DNA from 2 places in the Fictibacillus sp. NPDC058756 genome. Region 2 is predicted to be linked to the other one. Evidence: riboswitches for the same ligand, from Rfam matches in the RefSeq annotation. Region 2 holds a riboswitch; the other holds the start of a gene.

Region 1 (8,137 bases), 230 kb from region 2:
TGCCGCTTCCAACTGCATGTTTCCCACCCTCTTTTGCCAGAACAAGCCGTATTTGCAAATATGTTAAATGTGGAAATGCTTCTTTAATCGGCCTGAGTTTATTTTCTTTTGTTTTATTATAAAAAAGGATAACTTTTTCTTTATCTTCCTCGCTTATGTAAGGATGAATTGAAAATTCAGGAATCTCCCGAGCGATTTCTACGAGGTGATCTTCCATTGTACTCAATTTCAAGTTTCTGATTTTCATAATTTCTTGTATGTCTTTTTCTTTTTGAAGCAGTTGATACGTCTGCAATGCAGATTTGGTTAAGGCGGGTACAACAATAAAATCCCCTATAAGTGAACTTAATACAGGATACATCCCTGGCTGCTCTCTAATTGATTTGAAAATTTGATGCAGTACTGAACGGAAGCGAAGTACCGTTTCAATTTTTGTTAATCCCCACTCTCTGGCAGACTGTTCAAATGTATTTCCAACACGGTTGTAGCCTGACAATTTTTTAACAAAAATTTCAGCACCCTCCGAATCGCATTTTTGCAATACAGTATTTAATTCATTGTATAAATAGGATGCAATATGCTTTCTTTGCTGTTCAGATCTAGGAAAAAGAATTTTTACTTTTTCAGCTGCTTCACGGTCTCTTATAACCGGAGAAAAATCAAAGTTATTATAAAGAGAGTTTGATAGGGACTGCACAAATAATGTAATGACTTGCCAGCATTTATGTTCGATCGAAGCGTATTTTAGACCATTGAGCTTTTCAATGAATAAATAGCGTCCCTTAATCTCCCCGAGGAACTCTACACCTTTTTTCGTTACAAAAAAGACATTGTCTTCTTTAAGATTTATCAGTTCATCCATATATAGCTCATCTATGATTGAGTTAAAATCATCTAACGTTAACCCTTTTAACGATGCATAATATTGTTCTATCTCAAACCATTGACTATCTGATAATGATTGTGATGTTTTCTTTCCAGTTAATATGTAATAAATACCTGAGCATTTTCTGCTGCCATCTACTTTTTGCAGAATGTCCATTATTATGGCATAACAAATATCCATACTTTATCACCACTCTATTTTCTTATATCTATTTTATCAGATTATAGGGAATTGAGAGTAAAAGTGTTATATTTTGAAGGAAGCTGGGTATAAAAGATATGATGAGGATACTAATTTTCTATTGAAATGTAGAGGGATACTTATTACAATATGATTAGAAGACCCTTTAATAAAAAATGGTTAAATATGTATGACCGGATTAGTTTTCCAATTCCTTAGGAGGTATTCATTATGCCAAAGTATACGATTGTAGACAAAGAAACTTGTATCGCATGTGGAGCATGCGGAGCTGCAGCACCAGACATTTACGATTATGACGATGAAGGAATTGCATTTGTAACTCTTGACGAGAACCAAGGAATCGTTGAAATTCCAGACGTATTGTTAGAAGACATGCAAGACGCTTTTGAAGGCTGCCCAACAGATTCAATTAAGGTTGCAGATGAGCCTTTTGATGGCGATGCATTAAAATACGAATAGACAATAGTTACGAACCCTCTTTTAAGAGGGTTTTTTTATTTATTTTATTAAGGATGATTCTCATTGTCAATTAGTTTCTTTATTTTATGAAACCGCTATCTTAAAAAACATGGTTGTACCCTTATTCAGAATGTGTTAAATTATCAAAATATTGATGCAACTTATAAAGAATTCGAGGGGTGGAAACGTGACAGCAACCGTATTAGTTTGTGATGGCATTACAAGCGAGGGAATCGAACCTTTAGTAAGACTCGAAGGTGTAGAACTCATCTTCGGAAAGATTGATGATATCGAAGACCCTGAAATGATTCAAGGAATAATGGTTAGAAGCGCTACTAAAATTACCGAGTCTGTTCTAGAAAAATTTTCAGGATTAAAAATTATTGCCCGTGCTGGTGTTGGTGTAGATAACATCGACCTTACCGCTGCAACCAAAAAAGGGGTTCTGGTTGTTAATGCTCCTGAAGGCAATACAATTTCAACTGCTGAACATACTTGGGCGATGATGATGTCCTTAGTACGTAATATCCCGCAAGCTAACCAATCTGTTAAGCTCGGTGAATGGGATAGAAAAAAATATACAGGCCAGGAACTTTACCAAAAAACACTTGGAATTATTGGTATGGGCCGCATCGGTTCTGAGCTTGCAAAACGTGCTAAAAGTTTTTCCATGAATGTTCTTGTTTTCGATCCTTATTTTTCTTTAGAAAAACAGAAAGAATTATCTGTTACTTCTGTTGACCTTGATACGCTCATTCAACAAAGTGATATTATTACTGTTCATACCCCGCTTACAAAAGATACTCGCAAGCTGTTAAATCACGATAACCTTAAAAATACTAAAAAAGGCACATATCTCCTTAACTGTGCCCGTGGGGGCATCATTGATGAAGAAGCTCTCTTGCACTATTTGAACACTGGCCACCTATCAGGGTGTGCTCTAGATGTATTTGAACAAGAGCCTCCAGTTAACCGTTCATTGATTGATCATCCTAATGTTATCGTCACTCCTCATATTGCCGCTTCAACCATACAGGCTCAAAAAAATGTAGCTTTTATGGCGAGCGATGAGATTAAATCGTTTATATTAAATAAACCTTTAAAACATGCCGTAAACTTCCCGTCATTAACTAAAGATACGTATGAAAAACTTATCGCTTATTATGACTTCTCACATGTACTCGGATCATTTACAACACAATTTTTCAAAGAGCCTGTCACCGAAATTTCCATTGGATATGGCGGATCACTCTCTGAAACGGATACGACATCACTGACCAGAAGCTTTCTTTGCGGTTTCTTAAAAACGAGACTCGGCAGACCTGTCAACGATGTCAATAGTATGGTGGCTGCTAACGAACGCGGGATCGTAGTAGGAGAAAAACGGGGTACAGATGACTACGGCTACCCAAATATTATTCATGTAAAAGTTACCGGACAAAATAGGACTTTCACACTATCCGCTACTTTAGTTAAAGGGTTTGGCGGACGTATTATACAATTGAATGGATATACAGTAGATTTTGTTCCTCAAGGATCTCTTTTATATATTGAACATCGGGATACACCTGGAATTATAGGAAAAGTAGGTGCCTTTCTAGGTGAACGGAAAATAAATATCGCGACGATGCACGTAGGAAGAAAATCAGCAGGCGGTGAAGCAATGATGGTATTAACATTTGATTCACAGCTGCCTGAAGAAATTCAAAAAGAACTAGTCAACATTGAGGATCTGCTCGTTTGCAAACCGTTGGACCTGTAATTTATACATTAAAAAACTTGGCTCTGATGAGCCAAGTTTTTTAGTTATCCTAATTCAACTTCTTTTCGCTCTCCATCTTTAAAAGTCATAAGTGTTGTATATCCTGTCTTTTTTGCAAGCTCAATAGAAGATTCATAGTTTTCCCCTACTTGATGAGGTTCATGGGCATCAGAAGATAAAACGATAGGAATACCCTTTTTAAAGCATAATGAAAGCAGCTCAGGTTCAGGGTATAATCTCCCGACAGGTTTGCGTAAACCAGCTGAAGAAATTTCCACACATGTTTTTGAATCTTTCAAAGCGTCTGTTACCCTCTCATACTGCTCCATTAAAAATTCCTCGTCTTTTGGAACGTGATTAAAAATTTTCACCAAGTCAATATGTCCTACAATATCAAAAAGATTCGATTGTGCCAGCGTTATGATTTGGTCGTAATATGCCCTATATGTTTCGTACAGATCCCTTCGATCCCATTCTTTTCTGAATTCAGCAAGATCAATTCCAAAATCGTCAACCCAGTGAACAGAGCCGATCACGTAATCAAATGGATAAGATGAAATGAAGGATTCCATCTCTTTGTGGCTGCCTGGGGTATAGTCCATTTCAATAGACATTCTTACGTCTAAACCTAACCCTCCCGCTTTCTGAAATAAATTCATGTAGTCATCCATCGCATAATAGCGTCTTTCTTCCATCCATGGTTTCGAAACAATGTTTTTCGTTTCATAAAAATGATAAGCGTGTTCAGATATCCCGAATTCTTCGATTCCTTTTTGTTTTGCTGTCTCCACAAATTTCGTTAAGTAATCAATCGTCAAAGTTCCTTTTTCGAGATGAGCATGGTAATCCGTCAGCATATTAGTCTCCTTTTTAAAAAACGTTTTACCATATGTACCACGAATATCTCTTTCAATCAAGCATTTATGCCCCTAGTTTTCCGCCGATAAAAAGCACACTGATGCAAAGTGTTAAAAATAACACCGCAAAAAAACGATTAAGATAGTCTCTCATTTTGTCCTCCTAAATTTCAAGAATCAACTTTACTATCCTATTCAATTAATGAAATTTTTGAACTCTATTTTTAAAATTAAAGTGTGTGCGCTTGGCGGACTGGTTTTTAGCTAGGCTGTTTTCGCAAACTTTGTTGCTCTTGAAAAATGGTTGATTTCCGCTCCAGGTACTCGCTTTCCGCGGGGTGGGCGGTGAGCCTCCTTGGCGCGTTGCACCATTAGGAGTCTCACCTGTCCCACTGATCCCGCAGGACAAGGAAGGCTTCGACAGCGTTACATCGCACGAAGAAAATATGGTTTTTATTTTCGAGGAGTCTCGCACCTTGCGCTCCAACCAACCTGTCAATGGAGAGAATGAAAAAAAAGACCACAAAAGCAACAGCCTTATAGACAAGAACCTTTCGCTAAGAGTGCTACAGATTTTCTAAACTAAATAAGAAGTTAAACAGGGGCAAAATAAAAAACCGCCTTAATAGGCGGCTGTTTTGTTAAAATTGTTATTTAGCTGCTTCTCCATAATATATAGGAGCGGTTTGTATAGCACTATAAAGAATACTGCATTTCCAATCGCATGGTTCAAATCAAATGGCAGCCCTGCCACATAATATGGCCAGAATTTTTGTGTAATGACACCGCCCATTATTACCGACATAATGAAACCGAACAGAAAGCCGCAGAAGCTTGCATATAAGCTCATGACCCACCATGGCATTATATGACGGTATTTGCCGAGCAGACCGCTTAAAACTGCAATAATCCCCCAAGCGATCATCTGCCCGAAAGTCCATAGGCCGTGACCTAAGAATAGGTTAGTAGTTAAAGTACTTAAAATAGCTAGAATTAGACCTTGGACAGGACCAAGTACAAATGATGCTAATATTAAAATCGTTGTATTCGGCTGAACGTTTGGAATCATTGCAAATGCTATACGTCCTACAGTTAAGATTGCTGCAAGCAAAGCAATGATCGTAATCCTCCTGATCGTCAGCTTATTCATACTTGTGGAAGTCGAATTCAACAGTATCACCAGGTTTCAATGTGATATCTTTTGCGCCTTTCATTGCTTCTTCACCATTAACAGAAAAGAACCATGATGTTTTATCCTGTTCGTTTCCGGCAATTCCTTCAATACTGCTGATAAAAGAATCATCAAATTGAGTTTCGATCTTAAAGTTATCCTTCATAACATCCATGATTGTTGTTTGTTCCGTAATTGCTACCTTCTTTTCTGCAACCTTCTCTTTGCCATTATCTTTTGTAATTTGAACGGTTACTTGTTCTTTTTTGTTTTCTTCAGTTTTTGGCTGATCAGAAGCCTTCTTTGTCTCAGATGTTCCACACCCAGCCATTATCATCATCATTGCTGCAAATACTAAAATAAGCTTTTTCATCATAAAACCTCTTTCTTGTTGATAATCTTTTTTCTTTCAGGGTGTTTTCGTAATCCTTGTTGCTTTTGAAAGGGGTTGATTTCCGCTTCAGGATGCTCGCTTTCCGCGGGGCGTGCGGTGAGCCTCCTCGGCGCTTCGCACCCTTAGGAGTCTCACCTGTCCCGCTGCTCGCGCAGGAGTCTCGCATCTTGCGCTACAATCAACTATTCAAAGAAGAGAGGAACCAAAACACCCAAACTAACATGCTTCTGGAAAACAGTTTTTCACCAAACAAAAAAATCCCCTTCGTCTACGAAGGAGATAGATAATTTGGTGTATAGGCAGAAAACAGCGGCCGTTTAATGGCACTGCTTTAACACCCCCCTATCCTCGTAGGTCATGTCATGTACAAAACAGGCAGGTCTCCTGGCTCTTGATCATCGTCCCCTAACGCCTTCCCGTTTTCACAGTGGCAGATCAATTAGGTTTCTCACAATTACAGTGGCGGGACCGCAACGGAATCTAACCGTTTTCCCTATTATGCTTGTCCGATATGGACAGCACCTGTTAAAACACTTATGAAATTTTCTTTTTACAAATCAATTATAACCGACTGGAGAAAATTGTGAAATCATTTTTTCAATCTGTTCGATGTTCCTTATGAAACAAGATTAATCGGGAAAGAATGATAATTTATTTCACAGTTCGAGGTATTACGAAAGAGAATGTCGTACCTTCATTATTTTTACTATGAACATTAATTTGGCCGCCATGCGCTTCCACAATGTTTCTGGCGATTGCAAGGCCTAGACCCGTACCTCCTGATTTTCCTCTTGTCCTTGCTTTATCGCCTTTATAAAAGCGTTCAAAAACAAACGGAAGATCTTCCTCTTTAATTCCTGATCCGTTATCTTTAATGAAAAACTTAACTGCCTTTTCACTAGTTTCTATTGATAGACGAACGAACCCCCCATGTGAAGAATGGCGAATGGCATTATCTATTAAGTTTGTTAAAACTTGCTCAATTCGGTCAGGATCTATTTCCATCTCATTATGGATACCAGAAATATCGAGTGTTAGCTGTATATCTCTGTCTTTAGCAGGACCTTGAAATTTTCGGACGATACGTTCGGCGAACGGTGGAATTGCTAAGTGTGTATAGTGGAGCTTCATATGCCCTGCTTCTAATCTTGCAAGATCAAGCAGTTCATTAACAAGCCTTCCCATCCTTTTGGATTCATCCAAAATGATGCCTGCTAATTCCTTCTTTTCTTCTTCTGATTCTGCAACATCATCTACAATAGCTTCACTGTATCCCTGAAGCATCGCTATTGGTGTCTTAAGTTCATGTGAAACGTTTGCTACAAAATCCTCTCGCAATTTATCCATTCGACGCTCTTCTGTCATGTCACGCAGAACCGCAACAGCACCGCGAATTACAGAGTGATCATATAAAGGTGTCATTACTATAACCCATGAACGGCCCTGTATGTCTATTTCGGTCATCTGCTCGCTTTCAAGTGAAACAACCTGCTGAAAAAGCTGAGTGACAGCAATTGGAACATTTCCTTTCACTTCACTCTTCATGCCTGATTCATAATAAAAAGCTTGTAAAAAGCGGTCAGCCGGAGGATTAGTTACAAGGATATTCATCTTTCTGTCAAACGTAATAACACCATCAGCCATTGAACTCAAGATGCTTGTCAGCTGTTCTTTTTCCTGGTTTAAAGCTGTAATATTATTTTTAAGCTGACGTCCCATCCGGTTAAAGGTCATTCCTAGTTCACCAATCTCATCATGTGTTAAGATCGGCACTTTCATATCGAATTCACCTTTTGCAACAGATGTAGCTGCTTCTCTCATTTTTCTAAGAGGAGCTGTTATTCGTGTAGATAAAAAGAAAGCAAATATGATCGTGAGTATAATCGCTATACCAGCCGCTAAAAAGATAAGGTATTTCGTATGGTTTGTAGTTTTTGTTATATTCTCGATCGATTGGTAAACATATACGCCGCCTTTACCGGTTCCTGTTTCATAAGGTTCACCGTAAATAATCATCGTATGGGCAGATTCATTACCATCTGAAAGAATTGGAAATTCTCCGTTTATATAAATCTTTTTCCCTTCATCCACTACTGAAGATAATTGTTCGTTATCACTAAAAACAGAAACAGGAATGTAAGGAGCATCACTAAAAGATTTTGTATCAATAAATGATTCCTGATTTTCGTCAATAATCATAATGGACATTGAATAAGCTTCTGCCATTTCACTTGTGATCCTAATGGCTTCTTCTTTATTTTCATCGTTCTCCATGATCAGGACAAGCCTGTCTGCCATTTTTGTTAGTTGTTCTCTTGCCTGATTATCATAAAAATTTTCGAAAAACTGGGTAAGCAATATTGTCAGCACAGTCAGTACAACTAATACCAGCAACAAAATGGTTACC
Region 2 (8,137 bases):
TTATAAAAAAGAATGGCATGAAATAAATGGAGCAACTTATACCCTCAATGATTTTATAGGAATATCCCGTGAGGCTGAAAAAATCAAAGAGCGTGTAAAAAACATCGCGAGTGGTGATTTATCAGTCTTAATTCGCGGTGAAAGCGGCACAGGAAAAGAATTACTTGCCCATAGCATACATCAGCTGAGTGAAAGAAGCGCTAAGCCATTTATAAAAATAAACTGCGGAGCGGTACCAGAACATCTATTTGAATCTGAGCTTTTCGGCTATTCTGAAGGCGCCTTTACTGGGGCGAAAAGAGGTGGAAAACCAGGTAAGTTTCAGATGGCTGACGGAGGCACATTATTTTTAGATGAAATTGGGGATCTTCCGCAAAATATGCAAATTAAACTTCTCCGTGTACTGCAAGAAAAAGAAGTGGAGCCTGTGGGTTCATTAAATTCCCATAAAGTAAACGTTAGAGTCATTGCAGCAACTAACCGTCCCTTAGAGCAGCTTATAGATAGTAATAAGTTTCGAGAAGACTTGTTTTACCGAATCAATGTTTTGCAGATTCAAATACCGCCGCTTCGTGAAAGGAAAGAAGATATATGGCCTTTAGCCGAAAGCTTCATTCGGTCTAATTGCAGGGAGACGGGAAAAAGGATTGTGAAAATTGATGATGATGTTAAAGAAGCTTTTCTTCAATACACTTGGCCAGGAAATACGAGAGAGCTGAAAAATTTTGTTGAGGCCGCTATTCAGCTGACACAAAGTGACCAGATTTCTCTTGACGCTTTTCCGGATTTTCTTCGAGAGAAACTCGGAGTTCATGAAACTCAAAAATCATTAAAAGATTATGTTCATGAAACGGAGAAAAAAGTAATTTCATCTTATTTAAAAAAGATGGACGGAGACATAAAAGCTGTAGCTAATGCTCTTGGCATCGGAAAAACAAATTTGTACGATAAAATAAAAAAATATAAAATATAAATCAATTTTTGTATTCCGAAAAACCGGAAAACCATTCCGTTTTTTCGGAATTGTTCATTTTATTAACTTTTGACTGCTAGTATAGAGAAAAATAAAAAAATATAGAGAGTAGTAAGCGTTTTTTGGTATTATTTTTCCGATTTTTCGGAATATATAGAGCGAGAATTCATGTGGTTTGCGGGTTTAATAATTGGCACAAAACTTGCAATAGTATAATTGGGAGTATATTAGTAGAAAGGAGATTACTTATTTAAAAATGTAAGCGCTTTTATGAATTCGGAATTTTTATTTAAGAAATGGGGGAAAGAAAATTGGACATTATTATTATTTTATTATCATTATTTTTCCTGATGTTTGTAGCTTATCGTGGTTTTAGTGTCATTTTATTTGCACCGATTGCTGCCTTGTTTGCTGTTTTGCTAACAGAACCAGGCCATGTACTTCCGTTTTTCTCAGGTGTATTTATGGAGAAAATGGTTGGCTTTATTAAGTTATACTTTCCGGTCTTCTTGCTGGGAGCAATATTTGGTAAGGTCGTCGAGATGTCTGGATTTGCAAAATCAATCACTCAGTTTGTAATCAAACTAATCGGACCGTCGCGTGCAATGCTGGCAATTGTACTGGTAGGAGCTATTCTTACTTATGGCGGGGTATCACTTTTCGTGGTGGCATTTGCACTTTATCCATTTGCTGCAGAATTATTTAAGCTTGCAGATATTCCTAAGAGGCTTATTCCCGGAACAATTGCACTTGGTGCCTTTACATTTACGATGGATGCTTTTCCAGGAAGTCCTCAGATTCAAAATATTATTCCGACATCATTTTTCGGAACAACCACGTGGGCTGCACCTTGGTTAGGATTTATAGGCGGTTTGTTTGTTTTTATTCTTGGGATGGTTTACTTAGAATGGAGACGAAGACAGGCAGCAGCTAAAGGTGAAGGGTATGGTACAGGCCATAGCAACGAACCCGAGAAACTCGAATCAGAGAAGCTCCCAAATGCTTTTATCGCGATCTTGCCTCTTATTTTAGTAGGTATTTTTAATAAATGGTTTACGGTTCTTATACCAAAATATTATGGTAAGACATTTGATTTCTCAGCAATTGGTATGAAAAATGTACCGGAGATCCAAATTCCAACACTTGCTGCTGTATGGGCTGTTGAAGGAGCTCTAGTTATTGGGATTATCACAGTACTGCTGTCTTCTTTTAAAAGAATCAAGAACAACTTTAACAAAGGAATCAATTTATCCATCGGCGGTGCACTGCTTGCTACTCTAAACACTGCGTCAGAATATGGATTTGGCGGTGTTATCGCAGCACTCCCAGGTTTTGCAGCTGTAAACAATGCTATGTCAAATACGATAAAAGACCCATTAGTAAACGAAGCTGTTACAACCACTACGCTAGCGGGTATTACAGGTTCAGCTTCAGGCGGTCTGAGTATTGCACTGGCAACTATGAGTGAAACATATGTAGAACAAGCAAACAAGCTTGGAATCGATACAGAAGTTCTTCACCGTGTTGCATCCATGGCGAGTGGCGGCATGGATACATTGCCTCACAACGGTGCAGTAATTACTCTTTTAGCGGTAACCGGTCTAACTCATAAGCAGGCGTATATCGATATCTTTGCAATGACACTTATTAAAACAGCAGCTGTATTTGTTATCATCGGATTGTACTATATGTTCGGGATTGTATAAGTCATTTAAGTTAAGGAGCGGATATCTGTGGAATCGTTCGTAAAAGATAAAGTTGTTTTTATTACAGGGGCAGCAAGCGGAATCGGTCTTGAGTTAGCTAAATCATTTGCTCAGAACGGCGCAAAAGTTGTAATAAGTGATCTGAATGATGAGAAGGCAAAGGCTTCTGCTGATGAACTTAACAATAAGGGATATGATTGTTTAGGATTAGGCTGCAATGTAACAGATGAAGACGATTTGAGGGGTGCACTCGATGAAACACTTCAGCACTATAATCGGATTGATGTATTGATCAATAATGCTGGACTGCAATATGTATCACCGCTAGAAGAGTTTCCAACTGAAAAATTTCAGCAGCTGATAAGTGTAATGCTTACAGCTCCATTTATGGCAACGAAGCACGTGTTCCCAATCATGAAAAAACAAGGGTTCGGACGTATTATCAATATGGCATCTATTAATGGACTAGTAGGATTCGCCGGAAAGGCAGCTTACAACAGTGCTAAACACGGCGTTATCGGTTTAACGAAAGTAGCCGCTTTAGAAGGGGCCGAATATGGCATAACGGTAAATGCTGTTTGTCCTGGTTATGTAGATACTCCACTTGTTAGAGGTCAGCTTGAAGACCTTGCAAAAACACGTAAAGTGGAACTTGAAAAAGTTTTAGAAGAAGTAATCTATCCTTTAGTTCCTCAGAAACGGTTATTAGATGTACAGGAAATTGCTGATTATACGATTTTCCTCTCAAGTGAAAAAGCGAAAGGTGTTACTGGCCAAGCGATTGTAATTGATGGAGGTTATGTGGCACAATAATAGAAGTCTTTGAAAATGCTTTTTCATTGACAATTACTATATTTGGTGTCAAAGTAAATGATACAAACCTATATATGGAGATTTCAGGTGCCGGCTTTAATCCGGCTTAAAAGGGAATTCGGTGAAATGCCGAAGCTGTCCCCGCAACTGTAATTGTGGACGAAATGGAACTGCCACTGTACTGATTAGCTATGAAAATGGCTGCTGTATGGGAAGGCCCAAAGTAGGATGAAGCATAAGCCAGTAGACCTGCCTGAATCTCTTGTTTTCTTTTCCTCGGGGATTGGGAGAAAGAACGGTATTTAACTCAAGCAATAGTCTTGTAAGTTTTCTATACGTTCCTTACCCCTCTTCCTGATGAAGAGGGGTTTTTATTATTGGCTTCTTTCTAAAATTGGTGCATTTTTTTCTTCCTATACAAGTTGATTGAAGCGTAAGGTGTGAGACTCATATGGGACGAGCGGTCAGGTGGAGACTCCTAATGGCGCAAAGCGGCAGGAGGCTCACCGCACGCCCCATGGAAAGCGAGCAGCCTGAAGCGGAAATCAACTACTTTCGAAGAACAACAATGTATACGAAAACAGCCTTATTATTTTACTAAGGAGTGGTCTTAAAATGGAAAATACAGTAGCAAAATCTTCTCTCGGGGAATGGCTGCAAGATTGTGTTGCATCATTTCCAGAACTTGAGGGAGAATTGTTTTTAGCAAGAGCTGAAGAGTTAGAATTAAAAAATAATAATCGTGCAGCGCTTTTCAGACAGTTGATTATGGAGGCTTTAAATTGTTTAAGTATGGAGGAACCACAATGGACATTTGTAGCAGCACGCCTCTATTTAAAGCAGCTGTATGAACAAGTGCAATTGAATAAAGGATCTGACGAGAAACCACCATATTCTAATTTATACGGACTTATTGAGCATTTAGTAGACCTGAAAATTTATAATGATACGATTCTCTCTTCTTATAGCGCTCAGGAAATTAAAGAAGCCGAAAAGTGTATTGTACCTGAAAAAGATGAACTTTTTACATATATCGGGTTAAAGACACTGGCTGACAGGTATCTCGCTAAAGGATTTAACCATGAGTTATATGAACTGCCGCAAGAACGCTGGATGGTGATTGCTCTTTTCTTAATGAAAGATGAGGATCGTAAACATCGGATGGAGCTTGTAAAAGAAGCTTATTGGGCACTTTCAAATCAGTACATGACTGTCGCTACTCCAACTTTAGCGAATGCTGGTAAAAGCTATGGACAGCTTAGTTCTTGTTTCATTGATACAATCGACGATAGTCTTCGCGGTATTTTTGATTCAAATACTGATGCGGCGACTGTATCAAAAGGAGGAGGAGGACTTGGAATTTACCTCGGCAAAATCCGTTCAAGAGGTTCTGATATAAGAGGATTTAAAGGCAATTCTTCCGGAGTTATACCATGGATGAAACAATTGAACAATACAGCCGTTTCCGTAGATCAGCTTGGACAGAGGCAAGGGGCAATTGCAGTTTATCTGGATGTGTGGCATAAAGATATATTGGAATTTTTAGATGCAAAATTAAACAATGGCGATGAAAGAATGAGGACGCATGATCTTTTTACAGGGGTCTGTATTCCTGATTTATTTATGGAAAAAGTAGAAAAACGTGATGACTGGTATTTATTTGATCCGCATGAAGTGAAACGATTCAAAGGCTATTCGCTGGAGGATTCCTATGATGAGCAAAAAGGATACGGCAGTTTCAGAGAAAGATATAAAGAGTGCTTAAACGATGAAAGAATATCAAAAAAATGTATTCCTGCAATAGAAGTAATGAAAAGAATAATGAAGTCTCAGCTTGAAACAGGCACACCATTTATGTTTTATCGAGATACTGTTAATAGACTTAATCCTAATCCGCATCAAGGTATGGTTTATGCATCTAATCTATGTACCGAAATTATGCAGAACATGTCTGCAACCACAGTTCAATCAGAAGAAACTGAAGATGGAGAGATCATCATTCGAAAAACTCCAGGAGACTTTGTTGTCTGTAACCTATCATCTCTCTCGCTGGCAAAAGTTGTTGGAGATAATGTGTTGAAAAGAGTGATTGATATTCAAGTCAGAATGCTCGATAACGTAATTGATCTTAACTCCATAGATGTTCCGCAGGCAGTTCTTACGAATAAAAAATATAGAGCAATAGGTGTCGGAACGTTTGGCTGGCATCATCTTCTTGCAAAAGAGGGGATCAAATGGGAAAGTGAAGAAGCCGTCACTTTTGCAGACAAACTTTATGAAAAGATTAATTATTACGTCATAAGTGCGAGCAGTGATTTGGCGAAAGCAAAAGGTAAATACCATGCTTTTTCAGGTTCAGATTGGCATTCTGGAGACTATTTTGCAAAAAGAAATTATGAAGCTGAAGAATGGCGCTATTTAAGAGAAAAAGTAAGAAGCCAAGGAATACGGAACGGTTATCTGATTGCAGTTGCACCAAATTCATCAACCTCAATCATTGCTAATTCAACGCCTAGTGTAGATCCAATCTTTAAAAAGTTTTATTCGGAAGAAAAGAAAAATTATAAAATACCTGTAACTGCTCCTGATCTGAACGCAGAGACTGCATGGTTCTATAAATCAGCTTTTCATATTGATCAAAGGTGGAGCATAGTACAGAATGCAGCTAGGCAGAGACATGTTGATCAGTCTATATCATTTAACCTTTATGTAACTCACAACATAAAAGCAAAAGAGCTGCTGGACCTTCATCTGCTTAGTTTTGAAAAAGGACTTAAAACAACTTATTACACAAGATCAACTTCAATCGAACTTGAAGGGTGTGAAAGCTGTGAAAGTTAAAGTGAACACAAAATTACAAGAAAGAAAAATATATGATACCAGTGCACCAAATGCTTCTACAAGTGTTATTAATGGACATAGCTCCAACATCCTGAATTGGGACGACGTCCGTTTTCCGTGGGCTTACCCATTATATAAAAACATGCTGTCAAACTTTTGGACGCCATTTGAGATCAATATGTCCAGTGACAGTAAACAATATGTTAATCTATCTGAGAAAGAGAAGGATACATTTAATAAAATAATCGGGCTTCTCGCGTTTTTAGATAGTGTACAAACTGATTATTCAAGCAGAGTTTCGGCTTATTTAACAGACTCTAGTCTTTCGGCGCTTATGGCAACCCTCTCCTTTCAAGAGGTTGTTCATAATCAATCGTATTCTTACGTATTATCATCACTCGTTCCAAAATGGAAACAAGATGAAATCTTTGAATATTGGAAAACAGATCAAGTACTGCGTGAGAGAAATGATTTTATCGCAAAAGGCTATGAGGAATTTATAAAAAACCCTAACCCGGAAACTTTCATAAAATCAATTATTTATGATGTGATCTTAGAAGGATTAAATTTTTATTCTGGCTTCAGTTTCTTTTATAACTTAGCAAGAAATCAAAAGATGGTATCCACATCAACGATGATCAATTATATAAACAGAGATGAACAGCTTCACGTGTACTTGTTTTGCAATATATTCAAGGCTGTACTTCAAGATTTTCCGGAAATTGATAAAGAAGAACTGCATCAATTTGCTAGGGAAACGTTTAAAACTGCCGCTGAGCTGGAAATCAAATGGAGCAAATATATTATTGGAGATTCATTCGAAGGAATTAATAAGACCGACTTGGAAGACTATATCAAGTTTATGGCGAATAAAAGATTATACGAACTAGGATTTGAAAAGTTATATCCCGAATATAAGAAAAATCCTCTTCCTTGGATAAAAGCATATTCTGATGTTAATTCAGGAAAAAGTGATTTTTTTGAACAGAAATCGAGACAGTACACTAAGGTTTCTGACGAAAATGGATTTGATGAATTATAAAAAGCCGGATATTCATTCCGGCTTTTTTCTTTAAAGTCTTTTATAATGAACTGCATAAGAAAAATTACTTTAGTTCTTCCTTTACCTCGAATTGCTGACTAACTTTTTCGCATTCTTCGTGATATTTTTCATGTGTCCGCTGTATGACATGATCAAATACTTCATCCATTTCACTGCTTAAGATCTTAATTCCTTCACCAGTAATACCACCTTTTACGCATACTTTTTGTATAAGTGTAGGCAGCGTATAGACTTCTTTTTCAAGTAATTTACCCATTCCAATAATCATGTCGCTGGCTAGCTGAGTTGCTTGGGCTTTCGTTATATCGGTTTGATTAACCGCACTATTAATAAAACATTGCAGCACGTAGCCGATAAAGGCAGGACCGCAGCTAGCAATATCAGAAGACACCCGAGTGATATTCTCATCTATAACTAAAGGAGTTGAAATGAAAGACATCAGATTAAGCAATTTTTCTCTGTAGTCAGGGTGGCAGCGGCTTCCAAACGAAATAAGAGATGATCCGGACAAAGCTCGATTATTTATGCTTGGAATGGCTCTTGCTATATTGCAGTCAAGAAGTTCTTCAAGCTGTTCACATGAAATAGGACTTGTAATAGATACAAGCAGCTGATGTTTTGAAATATAGTTTTTATTAGTTGAAAGCAAAGAATAAAATTCATGAGGTTTAACACAAATAAATACGATATCAGCGAACCGAAATACTTCTTCTGGTGTATTCCCTATCTTAATTTTTGGAT

The links. Region 2 has a riboswitch for cobalamin ahead of ACFW35_RS06880 (ribonucleoside-diphosphate reductase subunit alpha). Riboswitches for the same ligand answer to the same signal wherever they lie in the genome.
Region 1: another riboswitch for cobalamin. It lies ahead of ACFW35_RS08105 (DUF4430 domain-containing protein); the one in region 2 lies ahead of ACFW35_RS06880 (ribonucleoside-diphosphate reductase subunit alpha).

What each region holds. Positions count from the first base shown of each region.
Region 1 is NZ_JBHYPU010000001.1:1,608,937-1,617,073, reverse strand. It holds gene ACFW35_RS08130 (helix-turn-helix domain-containing protein) at 1-1,066, opposite strand, end outside; gene ACFW35_RS08135 (RecQ family ATP-dependent DNA helicase) at 1-18, opposite strand, end outside; gene ACFW35_RS08125 (ferredoxin) at 1,298-1,546, shown strand; gene serA (phosphoglycerate dehydrogenase) at 1,734-3,308, shown strand; gene ACFW35_RS08115 (histidinol-phosphatase) at 3,353-4,165, opposite strand; gene ACFW35_RS08110 (ECF transporter S component) at 4,788-5,336, opposite strand; gene ACFW35_RS08105 (DUF4430 domain-containing protein) at 5,308-5,709, opposite strand; cobalamin riboswitch at 6,088-6,271, opposite strand; gene ACFW35_RS08100 (ATP-binding protein) at 6,382-8,137, opposite strand, start outside.
Region 2 is NZ_JBHYPU010000001.1:1,379,788-1,387,924, forward strand. It holds gene ACFW35_RS06865 (sigma-54 interaction domain-containing protein) at 1-973, shown strand, start outside; gene ACFW35_RS06870 (GntP family permease) at 1,285-2,679, shown strand; gene ACFW35_RS06875 (3-hydroxybutyrate dehydrogenase) at 2,707-3,492, shown strand; cobalamin riboswitch at 3,562-3,763, shown strand; gene ACFW35_RS06880 (ribonucleoside-diphosphate reductase subunit alpha) at 4,108-6,333, shown strand; gene ACFW35_RS06885 (ribonucleotide-diphosphate reductase subunit beta) at 6,323-7,375, shown strand; gene comER (late competence protein ComER) at 7,440-8,137, opposite strand, start outside.